2 regions of the Methylobacterium sp. CB376 genome follow, and region 2 is predicted to be linked to the other one. Evidence: riboswitches for the same ligand, from Rfam matches in the RefSeq annotation. Region 2 holds a riboswitch; the other holds the start of a gene.
What was found. Region 2 has a riboswitch for thiamine pyrophosphate ahead of thiO (glycine oxidase ThiO). Riboswitches for the same ligand answer to the same signal wherever they lie in the genome.

Region 1 (8,660 bases), 3.8 Mb from region 2:
CGATCGGGACGAGCCGCCCACCATGCATGAAAGTGCCGGTCATCCGCCATCCGGTCGATGGCTTCGCCATCTCCCGTTTCGGCCATGCGGATGTCGGCGTCGCTCGGGCGCCGCGCGGGCTCGTGATCCGGGATCCGCTTCGATCAAGCCGATCCCGGATCAGCCGAGGCGCTTGCACAATTATTCGCAAGTCGGGTTGTGGAGGGCTGCCGGCCGCGGCCAAGACCCGCGCAGCAACAAAAAAGGCCGCCCTTGCGGAACGGCCCGAAGTCTAGGGAGGAAACGCCCACAGGGGCGGCGTGGTCACGACGCCATCGTGACGACGCATGTCTTGCATCGCATGGTGCGGCGCACGCTGCAATCATCCGAATGGGTGGTGCGGCGGAACGCTGCAAGAGGGGAACTTTCCGCTGGGTCTCCGGCGCTCGGCACGACGCGATCCCGGCGGAAGGCGGCTCCCGGGGAACCGGATCCGGAGGTCCGGCGGCCCGCGAGGGCGGGTTCCACCGACGTCACCATCGGGCCCGCCGGACAGGCGCGGCCCGCCGGACAGGCGCGGCCCGCCGGACAGGCGCAGGCCCGCCGGACAGGCGGGCCCCTCATGCCGGTCCGCTCAGCCGAGGATGGCGAGGAGCACCGCCGTGCGCACGGCGAGGTGGCGGGCGGTGCGGCTCACCTCGGCGTCGTAGGCGACCATGTGGGCCCAGGGATGATCGAGGACGGCCGCGGCGATGTCGAGGATGACCCCGTCGGCGATGGTGCGGGGTCCCGGCGCCGGCGCGGCGAGGAAGTCCGAGACGGCGGCGTCGATCTGGTCACGGGTGATGAGGTCCGCCTTGCACAGGTCGGAGAGGGTGGGGGGTGTCGGCATCCCGCCCACATAGCGCGTCCGTACGGCCGAGCTATGCGCCCGCGGGCGGCCGGCCCTGCGGGAAGGGCTCTTCCCGGCCGCCGCGGGGCGGCGCGCCTCACTCGGCCAGGAAGGCGACGAGCGAGAAGAGCCCCGCGATGGCGAGGTTCGCGGCAGCCAGGATCGTCAGAAGCAGCATCGGAGCATCCCCCCGGTCATCGACCTTCGCCGGAAGAACGCGCACGCCCAAGCTAGGGTTTCCGCGCCGGATGCCGGCGCCACGCCGTCGCGGCGCCGGATGCGGGCGCCGCCGCGTCGCGGCGCCCGCCGCGCTCACTCCGCGGCGTCGACGTAGAGCTTGCCGCCCTCGGCCAGGAACTCGGCCGACTTGGCCGCCATGCCGGCCGCCCGGTCCGCCTCGCTCATCGCGGGGGCGGCGCCCACCACGGTGCCGGCCGCCTCCATGGCCAGCACGTCCGCCCGCAGGTCCTGCGTGATCTTCATCGAGCAGAATTTCGGGCCGCACATCGAGCAGAAATGCGCGACCTTGTGGGCGTCCTTGGGCAGCGTCTCGTCGTGGTAGGCGCGGGCCGTGTCCGGGTCGAGGGAGAGGTTGAACTGGTCCTCCCAGCGGAAGTCGAACCGGGCCCGGGACAGGGCGTCGTCGCGCAGCTGCGCGGCCGGGTGGCCCTTGGCGAGGTCGGCGGCGTGGGCGGCGATCTTGTAGGTGATGACGCCGGTCTTCACGTCGTCGCGGTTCGGCAGGCCGAGATGCTCCTTGGGGGTCACGTAGCAGAGCATCGCGGTGCCGTACCAGCCGATCATCGCCGCGCCGATGCCGGAGGTGATGTGGTCGTAGCCGGGCGCCACGTCGGTGGTCAGCGGCCCGAGCGTGTAGAACGGCGCCTCGCCGCACTCGCGCAGCTGCTTCTCCATGTTGACCTTGATCTTGTGCATCGGCACGTGGCCGGGGCCCTCGATCATGACCTGACAGCCCTTCTCCCAGGCGACCTTGGTGAGTTCGCCGAGGGTCTCGAGCTCGGCGAATTGCGCCGCGTCGTTGGCGTCGGCGATCGAGCCGGGCCGCAGGCCGTCCCCGAGCGAGAAGGAGACGTCGTAGGCGCGCATGATCTCGCAGATCTCGTCGAACCGCTCGTAGAGGAACGATTCCCGGTGGCCGGCGAGGCACCAGCGGGCCATGATCGAGCCGCCGCGCGAGACGATGCCGGTGACCCGCCGCGCGGTCAGCGGCACGTGGGCGAGCCGCACGCCCGCATGGATGGTGAAGTAGTCGACCCCCTGCTCGGCCTGCTCGATGAGCGTGTCCCTGAACACCTCCCAGTCGAGTTTCAGCGGGTCGCCCCCGACCTTCTCCAGGGCCTGGTAGATCGGCACGGTCCCGATCGGCACCGGCGCGTTGCGCAGGATCCAGCCGCGGATGTTGTGGATGTTGCGGCCCGTCGACAGGTCCATGACGGTGTCGGCGCCCCAGCGGGTCGCCCAGACCATCTTCTCGACCTCCTCGGCCGCCGAGGAGGTCACGGCCGAGTTGCCGATATTGGCGTTGATCTTGACCAGGAAGTTGCGGCCGATGGCCATCGGCTCGAGTTCGGTGTGGTTGATGTTGGCCGGGATGATGGCGCGGCCGCGGGCGATCTCGTCGCGCACGAATTCCGGGGTGATGAAGGGCGGAATCGCCGCGCCGAAGCTCTCGCCGTCGGCGAGCTTGGCCTCGGCCTGGTCCAGCATCGCCCGGCGGCCGAGATTCTCCCGGTGGGCGACGTAGATCATCTCCTCGGTGACGATCCCGGCCCGGGCGAACTCGTACTGGGTCACCATCTGGCCGGGAGCGGCCCTGCGGATCGTGCGCGCGGCCGGGCAGGGGGCGACCAGCCTGTCCTCGGCCGCGAAGCCGTTATCCTCCGGCTTGACCGCGCGGGGCGTCACCGCGGCGTAGCCGCGGCCGGCGATCCAGGGATCGCGCAGCTGGGGCAGGCCGGCCGCGAGGTCGACCTTGGCGTCGCTCTCCGTGTAGGGGCCCGAGGGATCGTAGACGCGCACCGGCGCCTCGGCCGGATCGCTGAGGGCGATCTCGCGCAGCGGCACCCGGATGTCAGGCCGCCCCTCGGGACTGGCATAGACCTTGACGGAGCCGGCGATCGGTCCCGTGGTCACGCTCTGCGGCAGGCCTTTGGGGGGAATGACGGGGGCGTTCATGGATCTCTCCCGGTTCGAGGAGATCCGGACAGTGACCGTGGCGTACGGGGGAGCGTCTCGCGTGGTGGTTCCCGTCCCTCCGCCGGTATGACCCGGATCAGGTTCAAGGGTCAGGGCGCACGAAACCCACTCTCAGCCCCATGCGGGGCCCCCCTCGGAACGCCCGAACTGTCTGCGCCGCCGACGGGTTTGTCAATTGCGCGCGATCCGCCGCAGCGCGCGGCCCTCGCCCGCCCGCCGGGCACATCCCAGATCGGGGCGGCGCGAGGGGCCGGGGGCGGCGAGCGGGGAGGACGGGGTGGGACGGCGAGGCCGGCGCTGGCGGGGCGACGATCCGGCGACGCCGGGCGCCTCCGCCCCCGCGACATGCCCCCTCTGCGAGCGGCCGATCCCGCCCGGCGCGCGCCAGAGCCGCCACCACCTCACGCCGAAGCTCAAGGGCGGCACCCACGGGCGGACCGTGCAGCTGCACCAGATCTGCCACTCGGCGATCCACGCCCGCTACAGCGAGGCCGAGATCGCCCGCCGGCTCGCCGACGTGGAGAGCCTGCGCGCCGATCCGGAGATCGCCCGCTTCCTCGCCTGGGTGCGCACCAAGCCCGACGATTTCCACGCGGCGACGCGGCTGACGCGCGCGCGGCGCGCCACGAAGCGCGAGCCCCGTTAACCTGCCGTCAAGGCTTTCCCGCGCTCGGTCCGCGCCGAGACGCGGCCTTTACCGCCGATGGGCTCAACTCGGCGGCGAAGACAGCCAGGAGGCCCCGATGTCCGCCCCTCCCCCGCCGCGCCGTCCCGCCTCGCCTGGGTCGACGTCGCCAAGGGCATCTGCATCCTCCTCGTGGTGATGATGCACGCGACCCTCGGCACCGGCGAGGCGATGGGCGGCGAGGGCTTCCTCCACCCGGTCGTGGCCTTCGCCAAGCCGTTCCGGATCCCGGACTTCTTCCTGCTCTCGGGCCTCTTCGTCGGGCGCGTCCTCGACCGGGACTGGCGCCTGTTCGCGGACCGGCGCGTCGTGCACTTCGCCTATTTCTACGGATTGTGGACGCTGATCCAGTCGGCCGCGAAGTACGGCCAGATCACCGCGGGGGCGGGCCCCGGGGCCTTCCTGCTCCACCTCGCGCACGCCCTCGTCGAGCCCTACTCGACGCTGTGGTTCATCTACCTGCTGGCGCTGTTCTCGGTCGCGACCAAGCTCCTGCGGCGGGTGCCGTGGCCGGTCCTGCTCGGCGCGGCGGCCGCGCTGGAGATCCTGCCGATCGAGACCGGCTGGCTGGCGGTGGACGAGTTCTGCGCGCGCTACGTCTACTTCCTCGGAGGCGCGCTGTTCGCCGAGCGGATCTTCGCCCTGGCCGACTTCGCCCGCCGCCGCCCGGCCCCGGCCCTGGCGGGGCTGGCGGCCTGGGCGCTCCTCGACGGCGTCCTCGCCTTCACACCCTCCGGGCTGGCCGGGCATCCGACGCTCGCGAGCCTGCCGGTGGTGGGTCTGCTGCTCGGGGCGGCCGGGGCGCTCGCCATCGTCGCGGCGGCGGCCCTCCTCACCCGGGCCGGCGGCCCGGTCACGGCGGCGCTCCGGCACTGCGGCGAGCGCTCGATCGTGATCTACCTCGCCTTCTTCCTGCCGATGGCGGCGACCCGCATCCTGATCGCGAGGACCGGGGTGATCGCGGATGTCGGCCTCGCCTCGCTGGCGGTGACGGTCGCGGCCGCGAGCGTGCCGCTCCTCATCGCGCGCGCGGTGCGGCACACGCCCCTGCGCGTGCTGTTCGTGCGGCCCCGGGCGTTCCGGATCGTGCCGGACCGCCCGGAAGCGGACGGCCCGGCGGGCGCGATCGGCTCCCTGCGCGGCGCCTGACCCCGGCCGCCGGGGCGGTCGGGGGCCCGTCAGCCCCCCGCCAGCATCCCCTTCACGAGCCCGCTCGCCCTGGCGAAGTCCATCCGTCCGGCATATTTCGCCTTCAGGGCGCCGATCACCCTGCCCATGTCCTTGGGGCCGGCGGCGCCGGTCTCGGCGATGGCGGCCTCGATCGCGGCCCGGGTCTCGGCCTCGTCCATCTGCTGGGGCAGGAAGGTGGCGATGATCGCCGCCTCGGCCCGCTCGGCGGAGGCGAGTTCCGGGCGCTCGCCCTGCTCGTAGAGCGCGGCGGATTCGTTGCGCTGCTTGATCATCTTCTGCAGCACGGCGAGGATCTCCTCGTCGGCGAGCGGCCCCTTGCCGAGACCGCGGGCCTCGATGTCCTTGTCCTTGAGGGCGGCCTGGATGAGGCGGACGGTGGCGAGCTTCGCCTTGTCGCCGGCCTTCATGGCCTCCTTCATCTCGGCGGTGAGGCGCTCGCGCAGCATGGTGGTCGGATCTCCGTTTGGAACGAGGAACTTGAGCCGCCGGCGCGGGATCCCCACATTGACCGGGCGAGGGGGCGCCCCTTAAAGACGCCCTGCCGGACACTTCCCGCGCGCGCCACCCCCCGGGCGGTCGGCCGTCCGCGCGACATAAGCGAGATCACGATCATGCTGCAAGACGACGCCGCGGGCGCCCCCGCGTCCTCCGACGGCTGGGCCGAGCCCGTCGCCACCGCCCTGCTGGTGCTGGCGGACGGCACCATCCTCGAAGGCTTCGGCATCGGGGCGACCGGCGAGGCGGCGGGCGAGGTCTGCTTCAACACCGCCATGACCGGCTACCAGGAGATCCTGACCGATCCCTCCTACGCGGGCCAGATCGTCACCTTCACCTTCCCGCATATCGGCAATGTCGGCACCAACGACGAGGACCTGGAGAGCCTGGAGCAGGCCCCGGCCTCGGGCGTGCGCGGCGCGGTGATCGCCGCCGCGGTGACGAACCCGTCGAACTGGCGCTCGTCCGACCACCTCGACGGCTGGCTGCGGGCCCGCGGCATCATCGGCATCACCGGCGTCGACACGCGGGCGCTCACCGCGCTGATCCGCGAGCGCGGCATGCCGAACGCCGTCATCGCCCACGACCCGCAGGGGCGCTTCGACCGCGAGGGCCTGAGGGCCAGGGCGCGGGACCTGCCCTCCATGGAGGGGCTCGACCTGGTCCCGCCGGTGACGAGCCGCGCCACCGCCGCCTGGGGCGAGACCGTGTGGGAGCGCGGCCAGGGCTACGGCCGGAAGGCGCCCGGCGAGGGCCTGCGGGTCGTGGCGATCGATTACGGGGTCAAGCGCAACATCCTGCGGCTGCTCACCCGGGCGGGCTGCGACGTCACCGTGGTGCCGGCCACCGCGACGGCCGAGGACATCCTGGCCTTGAAGCCCGACGGGGTCTTCCTGTCGAACGGCCCGGGCGACCCGGCCGCGACCGGCGCGTATGCGGTGCCGGTGATCCGCCAGCTCCTCGACCGCAAGGTGCCGACCTTCGGCATCTGCCTCGGCCACCAGCTGATGGGCCTCGCCCTCGGCGGCAGGACCGTGAAGATGGGCCAGGGTCACCACGGCGCGAACCACCCGGTGAAGGACAAGACCACCGGCAAGGTCGAGATCGTGTCGATGAATCACGGATTCGCGGTCGATCCGCAGAGCCTGCCCGGCACGGCGGTCGAGACGCACGTCTCGCTGTTCGACGGCTCGAATTGCGGGCTCGCGCTCACCGACCGCCCGGCCTTCTCGGTGCAGTACCACCCGGAGGCCTCGCCGGGACCGCGCGACAGCCACTACCTCTTCGACCGCTTCGTCTCGCTGATCCGCCAGGCGAAGGGCGGCAACGCCTGACCGGCGGGCCGCGGCGCCGCCATGCCGACGGTCATTTCCGATGGCCGTTGGTTCCGTTCTCGACGTGCCGCCACGCTATTCGCTCGTGTCGACCCTTCGAGAGGCTCGAAGGCCCGCGGCGTCAGCGTCCGGGCCGTTCGCATGATACGCCCGGTACCAGTCCACGAAGGCGGCGACGCCCTCGCGCAGGGGCGTCGCGGGCGCGTAGCCGATGAGGTCGCGCAGCAGGCCGGTCTCGGCCTGGGTGAGCGGCACGTCGCCGGGCGGCAGGTCGCGCAGCAGGCGCGTCGCCCGCCGCCCCAGCGCCGCCTCCAGGCCGTCCAGCAGGTCCGAGACGGTGGCGGGGTTGCCGCCCCCGATATTCACCACCCGGAAGGGCGCGACGGGGCTGAGCGAGTCGGATTCCGAGACCGGCGCGCCTCCCGGCGGCCGGTCGATCAGCCGCACGATGCTCTCGATCAGGTCGTCGATGTAGGTGAAGTCGCGCGCGGCCCGGCCGTGGTCGAACACCTCGACCGGCTCGCCCGCCAGGATCCGCTTCGTGAAGACGAACACGGCCATGTCCGGACGGCCCCACGGCCCGTAGACCGTGAAGAACCGGAAGGCGGTGGTCGGGATCCGCCACAGATGCGCGTAGGCATGCGCCATGGATTCTCCCGCCACCTTGGAGGCGGCGTAGAGGCTGACCGGCCGCGCCACCGGGTCGGTCTCGCGGAAGGGGACGCGGTCGTTGCCGCCGTAGACCGAGGAGGTCGAGGCGAGGAGCGCGTGGCGCACCGGATGCGCCCGCAGGCCCTCCAGCACCTCGAAGGTGCCCACCACGTTGGCGGCGACGTAGCTCGCCGGGTTCTCGAGGCTGTAGCGCACGCCCGCCTGGGCGGCGAGGTGGACGAGGATGTCGGGCCTCGCCTGGTCCATCACGCGGGCGAAGAAGCCGGGCTCCTCCAGGAGGCCGACGTGGTTGGCAAAGCCCGGCCCTTCGAGGGCGCGCAGCCGCGCCCGCTTCAGGCCGACGTCGTAATAGTCGGTGAGGCCGTCGATCCCGGTGACGCGGTGTCCGTCGGCGAGGAGGCGCCGGGCGAGGTGGAATCCGATGAAGCCGGCCGCCCCGGTCACGACACAATGCATCTCGACTGATCTCCGTGCGGCCCGGCGCACCTTGCGCGCGGCGCCGCATTCGTCAACGCTCCGGGCCCCGATCCCGCACCCGGCTCGCCCGCCCGCCATCCTCCCGCTCTTCAGCCCCGCGCAAGCCTGCGGTCCTATCCCACGACCATCGGCGACTGTCCCGGGGGAGCGAGGATCGTGGGTGTACTGATCGGCTTGGTCATCGCGCTCGGGGCGATGATCGGCGGGTTCCTCGCCGAGGGCGGGCACCTCGCGGTGATCTGGCAGCCCTGGGAATTCGTCATCATCGGCGGAATGGCGATCGGCACCTTCGTGATCGCCAACCCGATGAAGACGGTGGTCGATTCGGGCAAGGGCCTGCTCGAGGCGGTCACCGACCGGGTGCCCAAGCGCAAGGATTACCTCTCGCTCCTCGGCCTGCTCCACGCCCTCATGCGCGAGCTCAAGGCCAAGCCGCGCAACGAGGTCGAGCCGCACCTCGACGACCCGGCGAACTCGTCGATCTTCAAGAACTATCCCGACATCCTGAAGAACCTCGAACTGACGATGTTCATCTGCGACTACGCCCGGCTGATCCTGATCGGCAACGCGCGGCCGCACGAGATCGAGGCGCTGATGGACGAGGAGATCGGCACCCACAAGCGGGACGCGCTCAAGCCCTACGCCTCGATCAGCACGGTCGCGGAGGCGCTCCCGGCCCTCGGCATCGTGGCGGCGGTGCTCGGCATCGTGAACGCCA
Region 2 (8,660 bases):
CCGTTCGTTCTCGCGGGAGCGGGCGTGCGACGGCGTGGTCTGGCAGTGCATCCCACACAGCCGTGGCGGCCCGCCGCTCGCCGCCGGCCGGCAGCGGGTCGTGCGCGTCCCGGTCCACCTGCGGGCAGGTGACGGCCGCGGCGCCGCCTTCCTTCGGCGGCCCCGTTCCGGACATGCGCCCATCCGGTCCGATCCGCGGCTTCCGAATGATCCGGGGGCGTGGGCACCGGAATCGCGCGCCGCGGCGCGGGGATGTCCGCTTCCGCCCGGACCGGCGCGGGAGCCGGTCGCGCGGCCCCGCGGCGTCGCAAGGGGAGGGGTGGGGCGGCCCGCGCCGGTCAGCCCGGCAGGGCGACCGCGTCGGCCTCCGGCCATGCGCACTGGGCGGAGAGGCGGGCGGCGAAGACCGCGTCGAGGCGCCGCCGCTCGGCCTCGACGGCCGGCCCCCGCGTCGCCACCGGCCGGCAGCGGCCCGGCACGCCCGCCGGCACCAGGTCCGGGTCGTGCAGGGCGCTGGCGGAGCCCTCCTCGAACCAGGGCCGGCTGCCGAGGTCGAGGTAGCTCTCCGCGGCCAGCCCCTCGGCCAGCAGCAGGTCGTGCGCGTCCAGTTCCACGTGCCAGTAGGTGACGCGCGCCGCCGGCTCGCGCGCGATGCTGGTGCCGTTGATCAGGCACATCACCGGAACCAGCACGCCGCCCTCGCCGTCCGCCCCGGCGCCGACCAGCACCGGGTGGCCGGGCGAGAGCAGGAGGTCGCGCGCGGGCAGACCCGCCCCGAACGCCCCCGCCCGCACCCGCACCGGATGCTGGTCGGGGGAGAGCGGGCCGGCGAGCTCGCGGTGGCCGATCCAGACGATCGGGCGGGCCCGGCCCGAGGCCGTCACCGCCGCGTCGCCCACCCGGAGATCCTCCACCGCGACCGCTGCCTCGACCCCGTCCCGGACCACGGCGATGCGGGTCCCGGTGGCGAAGCAGACCGGCGGGTCGAAGGTGATGTCCTGGACGTTGGTCAGCCGGTCGATGGCGCCCGTCGCCGTGTTGGTGACGGTGGCGCTGGCGGCGCCGGTCCTTTCGACGCTGTAATTCGCCCTGTCGCCCTTGATGACCACCCTGTTGGTGCCGCCGCCGCCATCGATCGTGTCGCCGTCGCCGTTCAGGATGAAGGTGTCGTCGCCCGCCCCGCCGACGGCCTTGTCGATCCGCGTGTTGTAGGCGATCCCGATATTGTTGACGAGCAGGCCGCTCGCGCTGGCACTGGAGAAGCTGCCGGGATTCAGGTTGATCGTGCTCGGCGTATCGAAGCCGGACAGATCGAGCGTGTTGTTGGTTCCGGAGTTGTAGAGCGTGACGATCGGCACCCTGTTGACGCTGAAATCAAAGAGCAGCCGAGACGCATCCGATATATTGCTGTTGAAACCGTAAACTTGGCCGCCCGAGAAGGTCGAACTCTTGGAAGCGCCGTAGAGGCGCTGGGACGCCAGAATGTCCAGCATCATCGGCGATTGCGCACCGCCTTTGAACTCGGCGCCCTTGTAGTAGCTGGTCCACTGCGTGCCCTGGACAGGGTATTTGTCGAAATACGGCGCAGCCGAATCCTGGGGATCGATGTACGACATGATCGACCAGGATTGCGTGTCGTAGGCGGAGAACTGCCCGGACGCGTCGTAGCTCCCGTTGTAGCGCCCGGCGTGACCGAGGCCGAGCGCGTGGCCCGTCTCGTGGACCACGGTGCCGATCTGGCTGGGCGCACCGATGCTGGAGATCTTGAACGCCGCGTCGTCCGCCGAGACGTTGATCTGGACCGCGCCGCCGCGCGTGTGGGGCGCCATCTGGGTCGGAAGGTCCGTCACGCCCCTGCCGGGCACGCTGTAACCGTTCGACGGAACGAACGTATCTCCGTTGGCCTCGGGCGTGTTGCTGATCTGGATGCTCGCCGCCGCGCTCCAGGCGACCTCCTGGAACTTGATGTCGGCGATGTCCGACCACAGGGTCAGGGCCGCCTTGTAGGCGGCCTGCGCCTCGACCCCGACGCTGGAATCGAAGGCGTAGCTGACCACGCCGCCCGGCGTCCCGGCCTTGCTCGTCGCCGCGATCGGCGAGCCCTTGTCGTCGTTGTACCACTTCGAGATGTAGGCTCTCGGCGGATTGAAATTATATCCTTCGACATTATAGGTGAAATACGTGTTGTTGGCGACGGCGCCGCTTCGGTCGACGCCGGAGATGAAGGTGATTTCGTCTTCTTGCGCCGACGTCAGATCGTCCATCGTCATCTCCCGGTGATGGGCCGGCGCCGGGCCCGCACGGCTGGTCGGGGCAGGCGCGCGGGCCGGTGGCGGCATTGGTGCGGCGGCCCGAGGAGGGGGCCGAGGTCGCGTCGCCGCAGCCCGGTCCGGGGGACCGGGCGGCGCCCTTACGCGCGGGCGGGCCGCCCGGCACGGCGGCCCGCGCCGGTCAGCCCGGCAGGGCGACGGCCCCGGCCTCGGGCCAGGCGCACTGGGCGGAGAGGGAGGCGGCGAAGACCGCGTCGAGGCGCCGCCGCTCGGCCTCGACGGCCGGCCCCCGCGTCGCCACCGGCCGGCAGCGGCCCGGCACGCCCGCCGGCACCAGGTCCGGGTCGTGCAGGGCGCTGGCGGAGCCCTCCTCGAACCAGGGCCGGCTGCCGAGGTCGAGGTAGCTCTCCGCGGCCAGCCCCTCGGCCAGCAGCAGGTCGTGCGCGTCCAGTTCCACGTGCCAGTAGGTGACGCGCGCCGCCGGCTCGCGCGCGATGCTGGTGCCGTTGATCAGGCACATCACCGGAACCAGCACGCCGCCCTCGCCGTCCGCCCCGGCGCCGACCAGCACCGGGTGGCCGGGCGAGAGCAGGAGGTCGCGCGCGGGCAGACCCGCCCCGAACGCCCCCGCCCGCACCCGCACCGGATGCTGGTCGGGGGAGAGCGGGCCGGCGAGCTCGCGGTGGCCGATCCAGACGATCGGGCGGGCCCGGCCCGAGGCCGTCACCGCCGCATCGCCCACCCGGAGATCCTCCACCGCGACCTCGCCGCGCGACGTCAGGATCCGCGTGCCCGCGGCGAAGCACAGGGCCGTGGGCGTCTGCGAGATATCGCCCTTCGAGACCGTCGCACCCTGCTGATAGGCATTATTCGTGAACAGGTAATACGTGAAACCGCCGCGCTTGCTCGGGAGCCTCGCCACGATCCCCGGATTGTTGAGCGTCCTGCCGTAATAGGTTTCGCTCGGCTTGAAGATGGTCCCGTCCGGCGCCACGACCTGGAACTTCTCGTCCGCAACGTCACCGAGCTGCGTCGTGTCGTCCGACGGCGAATCCGCGATATCGCTGATCGTGTAATTGCCAGATTTGAAAATCGACCTGATCACCAAATCATTGCTATCGGCCACAGGGTCGAGATTGATGGCGTATCTGAAAGTCAAGGACGGAGAAGATCCACCGGACATGAGGCACCCCTAAGATCGACGTGGACGAGGGTCGGGACAATCTGCTCGGCCAGCCGAGCCCATCGGAGATCTCCGGATGAGCCTCTGGCCGGTCCGCAGGTGATGACGCGGCCGTCCGGGAGGAACGACCGAACCCGCCCGAGCGGGAGCGGACGTGGTCGACTCGGAGCGATCCGGGGGCGACGGGATGGCCGTCGCGTCCGCGAGGCGTTCCGACGCCCCGCGCCCGCACCCTCGCCGCAGCCGATCCGCCGAAGGTCGGCGGACCCGTTCCAGACATGCGCCCATCCGTTCCGATCCGACGGCTTCCGAACCACCTGTGGGGCGAGAGCGCCGGAATCACACGCCTCGGCCCGAGATTCCGCTTCCGCCCGAACGGCCGCCGGTCGCGCGGGCCGGGACACTCCGGCCCGCGCGGGGCCGACGGGGCGGTGGCGCGGCACGCCTTGCCTTGGCCGTGCGGGCTGCCCATTTCCGCCGGATGCCGCACGTCCTGCCGACCGATCGACCCATCCCAGCGCCCACGGCCGTGGCGGACGGGTCGGAGGCCGGCGGCATCCCGATCGGGCTGTTTCGCGCCTGCGTGGCCCTGCGCGACTGGCTGCTGAGCGAGGGCGCGCGGATGCCGGAATCCGGCGACCTGCTCGCGGGCCTCGCCGAGCGCCTCAACGACCTCGGCCTGCCGGTCGATCGCGCCACCACGGCGATCGACGCGCTCCACTCCGAGTATTCCGGCGTCGGCCGGTTCTGGACCCGCGAGGGCGGCGTCAGCTTCCGCCTGTTCCCGCACGGCGAGGCCACCGACCAGGCGCTCGCCCGCTCACCCTTCGCCCACATCTTCGCCACCCGCGAGTGGCTGCTCCTCGACCTCGACCGCACGCCCGACGACCGCTTCAGCATCATCCCGGAGCTGAAGGCCAGCGGCTACCGCCACTACGTCGCGATCCCGATCTTCTTCACCAACGGCACCAACAACGGCATCACCTTCGCGACGCGCAGCCCGCGCGGCTTCACCGCCGAGAACCTCGCCATCCTGCGCTTCATCGTGCCGACCCTGTCGGCCGTGATGGAGATGCGCGGCCTCAACACCCGGCTCGATCAGGTGCTGCGCATCTACGTCGGGGACGGGCCGCACCAGGCCATCCTGTCGGGCTCGATCCGGCGCGGCCAAGTCGAGCGCATCCGCTCGGCGATCCTGTTCGCCGACATGCGCGGCTACACGCAGCTGAGCGGCACGCTGACGCCCGAGGCCTCGGTCGATCTCCTCAACACCTACTTCGACTGCTTGGTGCCGCCGATCGAGAGCGAGGGCGGCGAGGTGCTGAAATACATGGGGGACGGCCTGCTGGCGATCTTCCGCGAAACCGGCGACGGGCTGGGCGGGGCGGCCCAGAGCGCGCTCACCGCGGCCCAGACGGCGCTGCGCCGCCTCGACGAGGCGAATGCGGCCGGGCGCTTCCCGGCCCGGATCGCGGCCGGCATCGCGCTCCATCACGGCGAGGCCGCCTACGGCAATGTCGGCTCGGGCGCGCGCCTCGACTTCACGGTGATCGGGCGCGACGTCAACCTCGCCAGCCGCCTCGCCAAGCTCAACAAGCTCCTGGGCGAGCCGCTGCTGATGTCGAAGCCCTTCGTGGACTTCCTGTGGGGCGACCCCGAGCCGGTGGGCTGCCATCCCCTCGACGGCTTCGCGGAGAAGATCGCCCTCTACCGGCCCGCCCGGAGCGGTTGACGGGGCGCCGTCCCTCGCCCACATTCCGTCCGTTCCAGGGAGATCCCCGACAAGGGGCTGAGACACCGATGGACCGGCCGCGGCCGGTCAGCGCGGAAATCCTTCGAACCTGATCCGGCTCATACCGGCGTAGGGATTGGACGGGGTCCGCGGACCCGGGCGCTTCAACACGTTTCGTGGCGCAACTCCAATCTCGACGGGCCACCGTGGAGACGAGGGTTGCTGATGTCTTCTCCATCCCCGATCGGGCGCCGCCGCGCCGCCCCGGGCGGGCCCGAAGGCGGGCCCGCAGCCGATCCCGCCAACGACCGCCTGCCCGAGCGCGCCGACGTGGCGGTGGTGGGCGGCGGGCTGATCGGCCTGGCGATCGGCTGGCGGCTGGCCGAGGCCGGCCTCGCGGTCGCGGTGCTGGAGCGGGGCAGGGCGGGCGACGGGGCGAGCCTCGCGGCCACCGGCATGCTGGCCGCGGCGGCCGAGCACGAGCCGGGCGGCGACGCGCTGCTGCCGCTGGCGCTGGAGAGCCAGCGCCTCTGGCACCCGTTCCGCGACGCGCTCGAGGCCGCCTCCGGCCTCGCCGTCGATTACCGGAGCGAGGGCACCCTGGTGATCGCCCTCGGGCGCGACGAGGTCGAGCGCCTGCGCTTCCGCCACGACCTGCAGCGCCGGGCGGGGCTCGACGTCGCGTGGCTGTCCGGTCCCGAGGTGCGCGCGCGCGAGCCCTCCCTGCGCCCGACCGTCACCGCCGGCCTGTTCTGTCCCGCCGACCACCAGGTCGACCCGGTCCGCACCGTGGCGGCCCTGCGGCGCGCCCTGCGCGGGGCGGGCGGGCGGCTCGTCGAGGGTTGCCCGGTCCTGTCCCTCGAGCGCGAGGGCGGGCGCGTCACCGGCGTGATCACCGCCGGCGGCTCCCTGCGGGCCGGCACCGTGGTGCTCGCCTCCGGCGCCTGGGCGGGCGAGGGGAGCCTCGTGCCCGACCTCGCCCTGCCGGTGCGGCCGCTCCGGGGCCAGTCCCTCGCCCTCCGGGTCGGCCCGCGCAGCGGCCGGCTCGACCACGTGGTCTGGACCGAGCAGGTCCACATGGCGCCGAAGGGCGACGGCCAGCTGATCGTCGGCGCCACCGTGGAGGAGATCGGCTTCGACGCGAGCCTCACCGCGGGCGGCCTCTACGCCCTGCTGGAGGGGGCGCGGCGGGCCTTCCCGGGCATCGAGGAGATGCAGGTGGAGAACGTGTGGTCCGGATTCCGCCCGACCTCGGACGACGACGCGCCGATCCTCGGCGAGGCGCGGCCCGGCCTCGTCCTCGCGGTCGGCCACCACCGCAACGGCGTCCTGCTGGCGCCGGTCACCGCCTCGGCCATCGCCGGCCTGATCGGCGGCGGCGCGCTGCCGCCCGTCGCCGCCCCCTTCGGCCCCGCCCGCTTCGCGCCCCGGACGGCGCGCCTCCAGAGGCTGCCATGAAGCTCACCGTGAACGGCGAGGCCCGCGAGAGCGAGGCCGCCACCCTCGACGCGCTCTGGCGCGAGGAGACCGCCGCGCTCGACCTCGCCGGCCCGCAGGGCTTCGCCATCGCCCTCAACGGGGCGGTGGTGCGCCGGCCGGACTGGGCCGCGACGGCGCTCCGCGAGGGCGACCGCGTCGAGATCGTGCGGGCCATGCAGGGCGGCTAGCGCCGCTGCAGGGCGGCTAGCGCCGCCGCAGGGCGGCTGATGCCGCCGGCCCGCGCCCGGGCTCGGCCCGGGGGAGAGGCGCGCCCCGAGCCGCGCCGCGTCACAGGAGTCCCGCATGACCACACCCACCCCCCTCGCCCCGGACGGCGACGATCCGCTGGTGATCGCCGGCACCCCCCTGCGCTCGCGCCTCCTGATCGGCACGGCCGGCTACCCGACCCAGGCGATCATGGCCGAGGCGGTGCGCGCGAGTGGCGCCGAGATCGCCACGGTGTCGATCCGCCGCGTCTCCCTGCGCGGCCACGGCTCGGACACCGTCTCACTTCTCGCGGGCCACCGCTTCCTGCCGAACACCGCCGGCTGCGAGACCGCCCGCGACGCCGTGATGACCGCCGAACTCGCCCGCGAGGCCCTCGGCACGGCCTGGATCAAGGTCGAGGTGATCGGCGACCGCGAGACGCTCTACCCGGACGTCGCCGAGACCCTCGAGGCCACGCGCCAGCTCGTCGATGCCGGCTTCGTGGTGCTGCCCTACTGCAACGACGACCCGGTGGTGTGCGCCCGGCTCGCCGATCTCGGGGCCGCCGCCGTGATGCCGATGGGCTCGCTGATCGGCTCGGGGATGGGCGTCGCCAACCCGGCCAACCTGGAGTTGATCTGCCGCCGCTCGCCGGTCCCGGTGATCGTCGATGCGGGGATCGGCACGGCCTCGGACGCGGTGATCGCGATGGAACTCGGCGCCGCGGCGGTGCTCCTCAACACGGCGGTCGCGAAGGCGGACGACCCGGTGCGGATGGCCCGGGCCATGCGCCACGCGGTCGAGGCGGGGCGCCTCGCGCACGGGGCCGGCCGGATCCCGCGCCGGGCGCGGGCCGAACCGTCGAGCCCGCAGCTCGGCCTCGTCGGCTCGTGAGGCCGCTGCCCGCCCGGCTCCTCGTCGTCAGCGACCGGCACGGCTCGGACCGGCCCCTCGTCGCGCGGGTCGCGGCGGCGCTGGCGGCGGGCGCCCGCTGGATCTGGCTGCGCGACCGCGACCTGCCGGAGGCGGAGCGCGCGGCGCTCGCGGGCGAGCTCGCCCGGCTGGTCGGCGAGGCCGGCGGGACGCTCACGATCGGGCGCGATGCCGGGCTCGCGGCGCGGGTCGGGGCGGGGGCGTGCAGGCCGGGGACGCGGCGGCCGCCGCGGCGGCCCGGGCGCGGCTCGGCCCGGGGGCCCTGGTCGGGGTCTCGGCCCACTCCCTCGCCGAGGTGCGGGCGGCGCGCGAAGCGGGCGCCGACTACGTCACGCTGAGCCCGATCTTCGCCACGGCGAGCAAGCCCGGCTACGGCCCGGCCCTCGGGCCGGCAGCCCTCGCGCCGGCGGCGGAACTCGGCCTGCCGGTGGTCGCGCTCGGCGGGATCACCCCGGAGACCGCCTCCTCCTGCCTGGAGGCGGGGGCCGCCGGCATCGCCGTGATGGGCGGGGTGATGCGGGCGCGGGATCCCGGCGCGGCGGTCGGCGCGCTGCTGGGGGCGCTCGCGATCGGGCGCGGGCCCGCACCGACGCGGCGGTGAGTCGGGCGCGCGCGCCCTCAGCCCTCGGCGGCCGGTCCGTAGGGCGGGCGGGGAATCGCCCGGTGCGCCGCCCGCAGGGCCGCCGACCAGCGCTCGCGCAGGTCGTGGAAATACGGCTCGCCCGCCTCGATCCGGTGCACCACCTCCATCCGGACGGTGTTGCGGCGGATCACCACGAAGTCGATCGGCAGCCCGACCCCGAGATTCGACCGCATGGTCGAATCCATCGAGATCAGCCCGACCTTCAGCGCGTCG

Region 1: linked by a shared signal. The riboswitch ahead of thiC (phosphomethylpyrimidine synthase ThiC) and the one ahead of thiO (glycine oxidase ThiO) in region 2 are both predicted to bind thiamine pyrophosphate.

Annotation. Positions count from the first base shown of each region.
Region 1 is NZ_CP121648.1:3,576,135-3,584,794, forward strand. Features, by position in the region: gene QA634_RS16245 (hypothetical protein) at 614-871, opposite strand; gene QA634_RS16250 (hypothetical protein) at 969-1,094, opposite strand; gene thiC (phosphomethylpyrimidine synthase ThiC) at 1,184-3,067, opposite strand; TPP riboswitch at 3,125-3,232, opposite strand; gene QA634_RS16260 (restriction endonuclease) at 3,366-3,734, shown strand; gene QA634_RS16265 (acyltransferase family protein) at 3,792-4,922, shown strand; gene QA634_RS16270 (GatB/YqeY domain-containing protein) at 4,952-5,410, opposite strand; gene carA (glutamine-hydrolyzing carbamoyl-phosphate synthase small subunit) at 5,576-6,793, shown strand; gene QA634_RS16280 (NAD-dependent epimerase/dehydratase family protein) at 6,869-7,921, opposite strand; gene motA (flagellar motor stator protein MotA) at 8,099-8,660, shown strand, end outside.
Region 2 is NZ_CP121648.1:7,416,352-7,425,011, reverse strand. Features, by position in the region: gene QA634_RS36040 (Hint domain-containing protein) at 339-2,264, opposite strand; gene QA634_RS34205 (Hint domain-containing protein) at 2,452-3,378, opposite strand; gene QA634_RS34200 (adenylate/guanylate cyclase domain-containing protein) at 3,935-5,185, shown strand; TPP riboswitch at 5,213-5,339, shown strand; gene thiO (glycine oxidase ThiO) at 5,411-6,643, shown strand; gene thiS (sulfur carrier protein ThiS) at 6,640-6,852, shown strand; gene QA634_RS34185 (thiazole synthase) at 6,968-7,765, shown strand; partial or broken gene QA634_RS34180 (thiamine phosphate synthase) at 7,762-8,405, shown strand; gene QA634_RS34175 (peptidase) at 8,423-8,660, opposite strand, start outside.